Linked DNA regions of Aromatoleum petrolei. The protein of the gene in region 1 interacts with the protein of each later gene in a pairwise test. Links are inferred from orthologs where the notes say so. Each region holds a gene or a part of one and is shown on either strand. Other genes may lie near its edges.

The links. The genes of interacting proteins can lie anywhere in the genome.
Region 2: the proteins of acpP (region 1) and ToN1_RS00530 interact in binary tests that used the Escherichia coli proteins (3 or more experiments, as listed by UniProt). The link is inferred for Aromatoleum petrolei from one-to-one orthologs.

The regions. Positions count from the first base shown.
Region 1 is NZ_CP059560.1:1,066,355-1,073,786, forward strand. Bases 2,775-5,544 are described here. They hold acpP (acyl carrier protein), read right to left. Parts: upstream 4,395-5,544; coding sequence 4,155-4,394; downstream 2,775-4,154. Other genes in these bases: ToN1_RS04840 (protein YgfX), read right to left, coding at 2,775-2,876; fabF (beta-ketoacyl-ACP synthase II), read right to left, coding at 2,895-4,133; fabG (3-oxoacyl-ACP reductase FabG), read right to left, coding at 4,488-5,237; fabD (ACP S-malonyltransferase), read right to left, coding at 5,243-5,544. Also shown: RNA polymerase sigma factor RpoE, read right to left, coding at 1-524; nadB (L-aspartate oxidase), read left to right, coding at 748-2,331; more of ToN1_RS04840, read right to left, coding at 2,391-2,774; more of fabD, read right to left, coding at 5,545-6,172; ToN1_RS04865 (beta-ketoacyl-ACP synthase III), read right to left, coding at 6,188-7,153; phosphate acyltransferase PlsX, read right to left, coding at 7,150-7,432. UniProt on the Escherichia coli protein: Carrier of the growing fatty acid chain in fatty acid biosynthesis.
Region 2 is NZ_CP059560.1:124,379-128,087, reverse strand. The notes cover bases 1-3,000. They hold ToN1_RS00530 (alpha/beta fold hydrolase), read right to left. Parts: upstream 1,876-3,000; coding sequence 1,126-1,875; downstream 1-1,125. Other genes in these bases: bioF (8-amino-7-oxononanoate synthase), read right to left, coding at 1,872-3,000; ToN1_RS00535 (methyltransferase domain-containing protein), read right to left, coding at 318-1,133; bioD (dethiobiotin synthase), read right to left, coding at 1-325. Outside these bases: more of bioF, read right to left, coding at 3,001-3,032; bioA (adenosylmethionine--8-amino-7-oxononanoate transaminase), read right to left, coding at 3,043-3,709. UniProt on the Escherichia coli protein: The physiological role of BioH is to remove the methyl group introduced by BioC when the pimeloyl moiety is complete. It allows to synthesize pimeloyl-ACP via the fatty acid synthetic pathway through the hydrolysis of the ester bonds of pimeloyl-ACP esters.

The sequences.
Region 1 (7,432 bases):
CGCGAACGCACGGTTCCAATCGGACAATCCATGATGCTGGCAATTTCCTCGTAGCTCAGCCCTTCGAGTTCACGCAGCATGATCGCAGTACGCAACTCCTCCGGCAGCGCTTCCATCGCGTGATCGACCGTCTCGCCGATTTGCCGAGTCATCATCAGGCGCTCCGGCGTATTGATGTCGCGCAACTGCTCGCCTTCCTCGAAGGTTTCCGCCTCTTCCGAATCAAATCCGGTCGAGGTGGGCGCCCGTCGCCCTTGCGAAACCAGGTAGTTCTTGGCGGTATTGATCCCGATACGGTAGAGCCACGTGTAAAAAGCGCTATCACCACGAAACGATCCCAAGGCGCGATACGCCTTGATGAAGGTTTCCTGAGCCACATCCTCGACCTCTGCCGAATCGCGGATCAAGCGGGACAGCAGCCTATGCAGCTTGCGTTGATACTTTGCTACCAGCAAGCCGAAAGCCTGCTTGTCACCGCGTTGCACGCGCTCAACAAGCTGCTGATCTATCTCGCGATCGCTCATGGGCGGGTCGTTACTCTATGTTGGGCAAAATCCGCGCCAGTATAGCGACCCAGCCCCGTCTCCGGCAAAGTCGAAGCTAACAAGGAGACCGACACGCTTTGAAATAGTTCAGACCCCGACATGGTTTTCCGGTGCGCCACAGGCCCACTGCGCCCAAGCACCCGGAGGGACACGTCGGACGTGATATAGTTCATGAACCTGTCGATCCTTGGCACATACGATCTTGTCAAAACAATACGACGTACTCATCCTCGGCAGCGGCGCGGCGGGACAATCGATCGCACTGCGTCTGGCAGACAAACTCCGAGTCGCCCTGATTACCAAACGAGCGATCTCCGACAGCGCCAGCGCCTGGGCTCAAGGCGGCATCGCCGCGGTCCTCGACACCTCCGACAGCATCGAGGCGCACATCCAGGACACCTATATCGCAGGCGGCGGCCTGTGCGACCCAAAGGCTACACGCTATGTCGTCGAACACGGCAAAGCAGCGATCGAATGGCTGATCGGACGTGGCGTTCCCTTCACCCGCGAGGATCAATCCAGCCTCGGATACCACCTCACGCGTGAAGGCGGCCACTCGCACCGGCGGATCATCCACGCTGCGGACGCCACCGGTGCTGCGGTGCAGGCGACACTGACCGACCAGGTCAGCAAGCACCCGAACATCGACATCCTCGAAAACCACATCGCGGTCGATCTGATCCTCGGCGACAAGCTGGGCCTCCCTGAGCAGGATTGCCTTGGCGCATACGTGCTCGACATCGCCAACGACCGCGTCGAGACGATCGGCGCCCGCAACACCGTGATTGCCACCGGCGGAGCGGGCAAGGTCTACCTGTACACGACCAACCCCAGCGTCGCGACCGGCGACGGCATCGCCATGGCGTGGCGTGCCGGTTGCCGCGTGGCGAACATGGAATTCATCCAGTTCCACCCAACCTGCCTTTATCACCCGCAAGCAAAATCATTCCTGATATCGGAAGCCGTGCGCGGCGAAGGCGGTCTGCTCAGGCTGCCCGACGGCACCCGATTCATGCCGGCGCACGACGAACGCGCCGAGTTGGCGCCGCGCGACATCGTCGCCCGTGCCATCGATTTCGAGATGAAGAAACACGGTCTCGACTGCGTCTACCTTGATATCAGCCACAAACCGGCAGAGTGGTTGCGCGAACATTTTCCCAATATTCACGCACGCTGCCTGGAATTGGGAATCGACATCACGCGCGAGGGGATTCCCGTCGTACCGGCGGCGCACTACACCTGCGGCGGCATCGTCACCGACCTGGCCGCACGTACCGACGTTCCCAACCTCTATTCCGTTGGCGAATCGGCGTACACAGGCCTTCACGGCGCCAACCGCCTCGCCAGCAACTCGCTCCTGGAGTGCCTCGTTTTCGGCGAGGCGGCAGCAAACGACATCCTTTCTCAGGCGAAGCGCCCCCTGCCAAAACTCCCCGACTGGGACGAGAGCCGTGTGACCGACGCCGACGAAGAGGTCGTGATCTCGCACAACTGGGCCGAGTTGCGCCGTTTCATGTGGGACTATGTCGGCATCGTGCGCACGACCAAGCGCCTGCAGCGTGCCCAGCACCGCATCCGCCTGCTGGCGCGCGAAATCAACGAGTTCTACTCGCACTTCCGCGTCAGCAACGATCTGATCGAATTGCGCAACCTCGTTGTCACCGCCGACCTGATCGTGCGCTGCGCCTTGCGCCGCAAGGAGAGCCGTGGCCTGCACAGTTCGCGCGATTACCCGGATACGCTGCCGGTCGCACGTCCCACCATCCTGCGACCCCACCGGCGCTGAACGACGGCCAGAAGTCGTTCCACCGAAACGGAGCCCCCGACTCAATGCAGCGGGGGCACTCAGCGCTCGGTCGCGTCGTTTTCGGCTGCACCTTCGACACGGCCAGGACCGACCTTGTGGCGGAGCCAGATCTTCAGCCCGCGCCACTCATCCTCATGGACGTTTCCGCGCACAAGCATCAGCGCCCCTCGTATCGACCGGCGCGGTGAGCGCCGTACCCGCGTACCGCGCCAGTGAATCCACACTGCCCAACCGAAATCGACACACCCCGGCTCAGCCAACGCATACACGGTTTGCTGGCCGCGGCCATCGGGGTCCACTGACAGTTCGCCATTGTCCTGCAGAACCAGACGGCCCCCCGCCTTCTCGCTCTCGGCGCGGTTCGCCAAGTGCAGCGAGAATCCCAGCCCCGCGACGACGACGATCACGAGCGGCAGAGGAAACGACGAACGCAGAAATGCAAACGCCGCGATCGCATGGATCGCGGCGTTCAACAGCAAAATCAGCTTCGACGGACGAAGCCTGATTTCAAGCGGGTAGCGCACGGGCTACCCCATTCCGACTCAGACGCGGCGGAACGCGATGGTTCCGTTGGTACCGCCAAAGCCGAACGAATTCGACAGGGCGGCGCGGATCTCCATCGGGCGGGCCTTGTTCGCGACATAGTCGAGATCGCAGCCTTCGTCCTGCTCGAAGATGTTGATCGTCGGCGGAGCGATCTGGTTATGGATCGCCAGCGTGGTGAATACCGCCTCGACACCCCCGGCGGCACCCAGCAGATGACCCGTCATCGACTTGGTCGAATTGACCGCTATCGACTTCGCGCGGTCGCCGAAGCAACGCTTGACCGCCGTCGTTTCGGCCAGGTCGCCGAGCGGCGTCGACGTGCCGTGCGCATTGATGTAGTCAACCTCTTCGAGCGACATGCCGGCATCGCGCATCGCATTCGTCATGCAACGCGCGGCGCCGTTGCCGTCCTCGCACGGGGCGGTCATGTGGTAGGCGTCCGCGCTCATACCGTAGCCCGCGACTTCGGCGTAGATTTTCGCTCCACGTGCCTTCGCGTGCTCGTATTCCTCGAGCACGAGCACGCCGGCGCCCTCGCCCAGCACGAACCCATCGCGCCCCTTGTCCCACGGACGGCTCGCCGTCTGCGGATCGTCGTTGCGCGTGGAAAGCGCACGAGCGGAGGCAAACCCGCCCACGGCCAGAGGCGTGACGGTCGACTCCGCGCCACCCGCGACCATCACGTCGGCGTCGCCATACTGGATGAGGCGTGCCGCCTCGCCGATGCAATGTGTGGCAGTCGTGCATGCTGTGACCATCGCCAGGCACGGCCCCTTGAGGCCGAACATGATCGACAGATTGCCCGCGATCATGTTGATGATCGTGCCGGGGATGAAGAACGGGGAAATCTTGCGCGCCCCGCCCTTCAGGTAATCGTCGTGGGTCGTTTCGATCATCGGCAGACCGCCGATGCCCGAACCCAGATTGACGCCGATGCGCTCAGCGTTCTCTGCGGTTACCTGCAATCCCGCATCCTTGAACGCCTGGATGCCGGCGGCCATGCCGTAATGGATGAATACATCCATGCGGCGCGCCTCTTTCGGCGAGAGATACGCGCCGATGTCGAACCCCTTCACCTCACCGGCGATCTTCACCGGGAAGTTCGTGGTATCGAAGCGCGTAATCTCGCCGATACCGGAGCGGCCGTTGACGATATTGTCCCAGGCCTCCGGAACGGTATTGCCGACCGGGGAAATGATGCCCAGACCGGTAATGACGACTCTGCGACGGGTCAATGTTCGCTCCGGTAATCAGTGTTACTTTTTCAGGTGGGCGTTGACGTAGTCAATCGCCTGCTGAACCGTGGTGATCTTCTCAGCTTCCTCGTCTGGGATTTCGCACTCGAACTCTTCCTCGAGGGCCATAACCAGTTCCACGGTATCCAGCGAATCCGCGCCCAGATCGTCGACGAACGAGGACTCGATCTTGATTTCCGACTCGTTCACACCAAGTTGTTCGGCGACAATTTTCTTGACGCGCTGCTCGATGTTCTCCATGAACTAACTCCTTCCCAGAATGATCCAGATATGTAAGAAAAAAAGCCGGCGTATTCTACCAAAAAGGATGAGAACCGCTATCGCCGCCGGCGATTACGACATGTACATGCCACCATTCACGTGCAGGGTCGTGCCCGTAACGTAGGCGGCAGCGGGCGAAGCTAGGAAAGCCACCGCTCCGGCGATTTCTTCGGGACGTCCGAGTCGGCCGAGGGCGATGTTGCCCAGCAGCGCATCGCGGGCCGTTTCGGGCAGCGCACGGGTCATGTCGGTGTCGATGAACCCCGGCGCCACACAGTTGACAGTGATGTTGCGGCTACCCAGCTCGCGAGCCAGCGCCCGGCTCATGCCGGCAACGCCGGCCTTCGCCGCCGCGTAGTTCGCCTGCCCGGGGTTGCCGGCGCTGCCGACCACGGACGTGATGTTGATGATGCGGCCGCCACGCGCCTTCATCATGCCGCGCATGACCAGACGCGACATGCGAAACACGGATTTGAGGTTGGTCTCGATGACCGCGTCCCACTCCTCGTCCTTCATGCGCATCGCAAGGTTGTCGCGCGTGATACCGGCATTATTCACGAGGATACCGACGGCACCGAAGCGCTTCTCGATATCGCCGATCGCTGCTTCGCACGCAGCGGCGTCGGTGACGTTGAGAGCCATCCCGCAGCCCTTGATACCGGCTTCCCGCAGACCATTCTCGATGTCCGTGGCACCGGCTTCCGACGTCGCGGTACCGACGACCGTCGCGCCCAGCCGCCCCAGTTCGAGGGCGACCGCACGCCCGATTCCGCGAGACGCACCAGTCACGAGGGCCACCTGCCCTTCGAGCGAAAAACTCATTGATGTCACCTCAACGCGGCAATGGATTGTTCGAGACTCGCGGCGTCGTGAATCGAGCCGCCCTGCACTTCACCTGCGATCCGCTTCGTCATGCCCGCGAGCACCTTGCCAGGGCCGCACTCGAGGACGTGCCCCATGCCACGGCGCGCCATGTCCTGCACGAGTTCGATCCAGCGCACCGGAGAGAAAGCCTGGCGTACGAGTGCGTCGCGGATCCTGACAGGATCGTCATACACGGCAACATCCACGTTGTTGATAACGTCGATCGCGGGTTTGTTGATGGTCACCGCTGCGAGTCGCTCGGCGAGCCGCTCCGCGGCCGGCCTCATCAGCGCACAATGGAACGGGGCACTCACCGGGAGCAGCATCGCGCGCTTCGCGCCACGCGCCTTCGCGGCCTCGATTGCACGCTCGACGGCGCCTTTCGCGCCGGCGATCACGATCTGGCCGGGGGCGTTCAAATTGGCGGCTTCGACCACCTCGCCCTGCGCCGCTTCGGCGCAGGCTTCACGGACGGCCTCGACCTCCAGGCCCAGCAGCGCGGCCATGCCGCCCTCACCGGCGGGAACCGCCTCCTGCATCGCTTGCGCGCGGAAACGCACGAGCGGGACGGCATCGGCAAAGGCCATCGCCCCGGCGGCGACCAGCGCCGAATACTCGCCGAGGCTGTGGCCGGCGACAAGTTGCGGCTTCGGGCCGCCGGCCGCAAGCCATGCGCGATACGCTGCAACGCCGGCCGTGAGCATCAGGGGCTGGGTGTTGACGGTCAGCGCCAACCGCTCGACCGGGCCGTCATTGACCATCTGCCAGAGGTCCTCGCCGAGCGCGTCCGACGCCTCGGCGAAGGTGTCGCGGATTTCGGCACGTTCGCCGTAGCCCGACATCATTCCGACGGATTGGGAACCCTGTCCCGGAAACACCAGAGCAAAAGCCATTGTTCTTGTCCTGACTCAGAATTGGAGCAGCGCTGCGCCCCACGTAAAGCCGCCGCCGACGCCTTCGACGACGATCCGCTGGCCTGCACGAATCCGACCGTCGCGCACGGCGAGGTCGAGCGCGAGCGGGATCGATGCGGCCGACGTATTGCCGTGACGATCGACGGTGGCGATGACCTTTTCCATCGGCACGCCCAGCCGCTTCGCGGTCGCCTGGATGATGCGGATGTTCGCCTGATGCGGAATCAGCCAATCGATTGCAGCGGCCTGCACACCGGCATCGGCGAGCACCTCCTGGGCGACCTCGCCGAGCACCTTGACCGCGAACTTGAACACCGCCTGCCCGTCCATGCGCAGGAACGGGTCGCCGATCACCTGACCGGAGGCAACCGCCCCTGGGACGCACAGGATGGGATGGTGGCTGCCGTCGGCGTGCAGCGCCGTCGCGAGAATCCCCGGCTTGTCGGACGCTTCGAGCACGACGGCACCTGCACCGTCGCCGAACAGCACGCAGGTGCCGCGGTCAGACCAGTCCAGAATGCGCGAGAACACCTCGGCGCCCACCACCAGCGCACGCTTGTGACTGCCGGACAAGATGAACTTCTCGGCGATCGTCAGTCCGTAGACGAAGCCCGTGCAAACAGCCTGCACGTCGAACGCCGCCGCGCCGTTGCGCATGCCGAGCTTGGATTGCAGCAGGGTCGCCGTGCTCGGAAAGATGCAGTCGGGGGTCGAGGTCGCGACAACGACAAGATCGATGTCTTCAGGCTGAAGACCAGCGGCCGCGATGGCGCGGCGGCTCGCTTCGCAGGCTAGATCGCTCGAGGTGACGTCGCGTGCCGCGAGGTGCCGGGTACGGATGCCGGTGCGCTCGACGATCCACTCGTCCGACGTATCGATGCCGCGCGCGACCAGATCGTCATTACTTACCGGCTCGCCAGGCAGGAAGCTTCCTGTACCGGCAATTCGTGCAAAGATCATGCTGCTCTCCCCATTGCCGCCATCCGCTCGCTGATGCGCTCGACAAGTCGATTCGACGCAGCCTCGGCGGCCCGGTGAATGGCCTGCTCGAATGCATACACGTCAGCCGAGCCGTGACTCTTGACCACCACACCACGCAGGCCGACCAGCGCCGCGCCATTGTAGCGACGATGATCCACGCGTCTCTTGAAACGCTTGAGCGCTGGCATCGCGACAACCGCCATGGCCTTGGTCAGCAGGCTGCGGCTGAATTCCTCCTTGAGGAATGCGGCGAGCATC
Region 2 (3,709 bases), 940 kb from region 1 along the record:
CGAGCTCCTCGAAGGCGCGCAGGATGCGCGCGGGTTCGAGCCGGACGCCTTCTTCGGCGGCGGCGATGTGCGGGGCGATGGGACTCGCGAGGCAATAGGGGTTCAGCAGCCGCAGGCCCGGATCGAAGCTGCCGGCGGCGCGGATGCGGGCGGCGTCTTCGTTGATCCGTTCGCCGTCGACGAGCTCGGCGCCGGCGGCGATGGGCTTCATCCCGACTGCGCTGTGGCCGGCGGCGCGTGCGACGTGCAGTAGCGCGCAGGTGACGAACGTCTTGCCGATTTCGGTGTCGGTGCCGGTGAGGAACCAGGCGCGGCGCTCAGTCATGGTCGGTCTCCTGTTTCCTGAGGGCGAGCAGGATGAGGTCGTAGGTGGCGGGTAGCAGGCCGTCGGGCCGGCGGTACGTTTCGTAGACGGCTTCCAGCGTGCGCCATGCGGAACGGCCGAGGGGCTTGCGGCGTCGTTGTTCGCCGACGCTGTGTGCGCCGATGGCCTTGATGTCGCGTAGCAGGCCGCGCAGGTCGGGTGCCAGGGCGTAGGCGGGCTCCAGGTCGCTGGCGACGGTCGTCAGGCCGGCTTTCTCGGCGGCCTCGATCCATTCGGCTGGCGGGTGGAAGCGGATCACGTGGTTCGCCTCGTCGACCCGTGCGAAGGCTTCGCGCAGCTCCCACAGCGTGGCGGGGCCGAGGGTGGCGATCCAGGCGACCCCGCCGGGGCGCAGAGCGTGGGCGATCTGCGCGAGGGAGAGTGCGGGGTCGCACCATTGCAGTGCGAGGCTGGACCAGGCCGCATCCAGGCTGCCGGGTGCCAGCGGCAGGGCTTCCAGGTCGGCGCATAGCGGTGAAATCGCGCCGGCGGAGCTGTTCTGGCGCACGCGCGCGAGCATGGCCGGGGCGAAGTCGAGCGCGACGATGTGGGCGGCCGGATGGGCGCGCGCGATCAGGTCCAGCCCGAAGCCGGTGCCGCAGCCGGCATCGAGGATGCGGGACACGGATCCGGACGGGGGCGTGGTCGCTGCGAGGGTCGCGAGGCGATGGCAGACTTCGCGCTGCACGGCGGCGGCGCGGTCGTAGCTGTCCGCGGCGCTTTCGAAGGCCTTGCGCACCTGCTGCTTGTGGCGACGGTGCTCAGTCATCGAGGCAGTCCGCCATGAGTGCGGCGCATTCGTCCGGACGTGACAGGAAGGGGGCGTGACCGCAGTCGTTGATGGTCGCGAGCCGTGCGTCGGGGAGTTGCCGTGCGAGCCATTCCGCTGCGGCGAGCGGCATCAGTGCATCGCCAGCGCCGTGGATCAGCTGCGTGGGTTGGCGGATCTCCGGGATGAAGACGCGCAGGTCGGTGTTCGCGAGGACTTCCAGCGCGCTGGAGAGGCCCGGGACGCGCTCGGGACCCGTGTCGGCGAGGGCCGCGGCGAGTTCTCCCGCAACGGCCCGCCGGCGTGCGTCGCCAAGCGACTGCAGGGCGACGAATTTCTTCTGCGTGCCGGCAGGATCGGTCGCGAAGTCTGCATTGAAGGTGGCGACGGTTGCGGCGTCGAGGCCGTGGGGCCACGGGGCGTCGCTGCTGCGGGCGACGAAGCAGGGGGTGGCGCCGATGAGGATCAGGCGCGCGACCCGTTCGGGATGGCGGCGGGCGAGGTCGAGCGCGATCAGGCTGCCGAGCGACCAGCCGCACAGCACGGCGCGTTCGGGCAGTGCAGGAAGCAGTGCGTCGCTCCATGTTGCGAGATCGGCGGAGGGCGCCGGGAGGGCGTCGCCGTGGCCGGGCAGGGCGGGTGCGAGGGTGACGACGCGCGACGGCAGGGCATCGCGCAGGCCGGCCCAGACGTTCGGGGTCAGGCCCCAGCCGTGCAGCAGGACCAGTGGCAGGGCGCTCAAGCGGCGTGCTCCAGTGCATTCAGCGCGGCGACGAGGCGCTCGACGTCCTGATGCGTGTGCGCGGCAGTGAGCGAGATGCGCAGGCGGGCGCTGCCCTGCGGGACGGTGGGCGGGCGGATCGCCGGGACCCACAGGCCGGCGTCCCACAGCGCGCGGGCGACGGCGAGCGTCTCGGCGTTGTCGCCGATCACGACCGGCTGGATCGGGGTGCGCGAGGGCATCAGTTGCCAGCGCCGCAGTTGCAGTCCCGTGCGGAGTTGTTCGATCAGTGTGGCGAGGTGCACCCGGCGCGCGTCGCCGTGCTCGATGAGGTCGAGGCTCTTCAGCAGGGCCGTCGCGAGGGCGGGCGGTGCTCCGGTCGTGAAGATGTAGGTGCGGGCTGCCTGCATCAGCCATTCGACGACGTCCGCCTGGCCGGCGACGAAGGCCCCGGAGACGCCGGCGGCCTTGCCGAGCGTGCCGATGTAGACGAGACGCCACGAGGCGAGGCCGGCTTCGCGCAGCGCGCCGCGGCCATCCGGACCAAGGACGCCGAAGCCGTGGGCGTCGTCGACCATCAGCCAGGCGTCGAAGCGTTCGGCCAGCGCGAGCAGTTCGGCCAGCGGCGCGACATCGCCATCCATGCTGAACACGGAGTCGGTGACGATGAGCTTGCGCTTCGCGGTGCTCGCGGCAAGGGCGCGCTCGAGGGCGGTGAGGTCCGCGTGCGGGAAGCGATGCAGGTCGGCGCGCGAGAGCAGGGCGCCGTCGACGAGCGAAGCGTGGTTGAGGCGGTCGGCGAAGATTGCATCGCCGCGCCCGACGAGGGCGGGGATCACGCCGGAGTTGGCCATGAAGCCGGTCGACAGGTAGAGCGCACGTTCGCAGCCGACGAAGGCGGCGAGCCGGCGCTCGAGTTCGTCGTGCACGGTGTAGTGGCCGCTGACCAGATGCGAGGCGCCCGAGCCGCTGCCCCAGCGATCGGCGCCGGCCTTGAGAGCCGCGGCGAGCTCGGGCTCGGCGGCGAGGCCGAGGTAGTCGTTGCTGCAGAAGGCGAGCATGTCGCGGCCGTCGACGCGCGCGCGCGGGCCGCAGGGGGTGTCGAGGCTGCGGCGCACACGGCGCAGGGACCGGGCGTCGAGTTGGGCGAGGTCGGCCTTCAGCGAATCGAGCAGCATGGGCGGTCGGTCAGGTGAGGGCTTCGGCCAGCGCGGCGGCGGCTCCGGCGACGAGGTCGGCGACGTGGCCGTCGTCGAGCACGTAGGGCGGCATGAAGTACACGGTGTTGCCGACGGGGCGCAGCAGGACGCCGCATTTGAGCGCGGCCGTGAAGAAGCGTCGCGAAAAGTCGGGGCGCTCGGTTGCGACGTCGAACGCGAGGATCATGCCGCGCTGGCGCAGGTGGTTGACCGCGGGATGATCGCCAAAGCGGGCGCGGACAGCGTCGCCGAGGCGTTGCGCGAGGCCGCGGTTGGCGGCGAGAACGTCGTCCTGGGCAAAGATGTCCAGCGTTGCGAGCGCGGCGCGGCAGGCGAGCGGGTTGCCGGTGTAGGAGTGCGAATGCAGGAAGCCGCGCGTCGTGGCGTCGTCGTAGAAGGCAGCGTAGATGGTGTCGGTCGTCAGCACCAGCGACAGGGGCAGATAGCCGCCGGAGATTCCTTTCGACAGGCACACGAAGTCGGGCCAGATGCCGGCCTGTTCGCACGCGAAGAAGGTGCCGGTGCGCCCGCAGCCGACGGCGATCTCGTCGGCGACGAGGTGCACTTCGTAGCGGTCGCATAGTGCGCGGGCCAGGCGCAGGTACTCGGGGTCGTACATGACCATGCCGGAGGCGCCCTGCACGAGCGGCTCGACG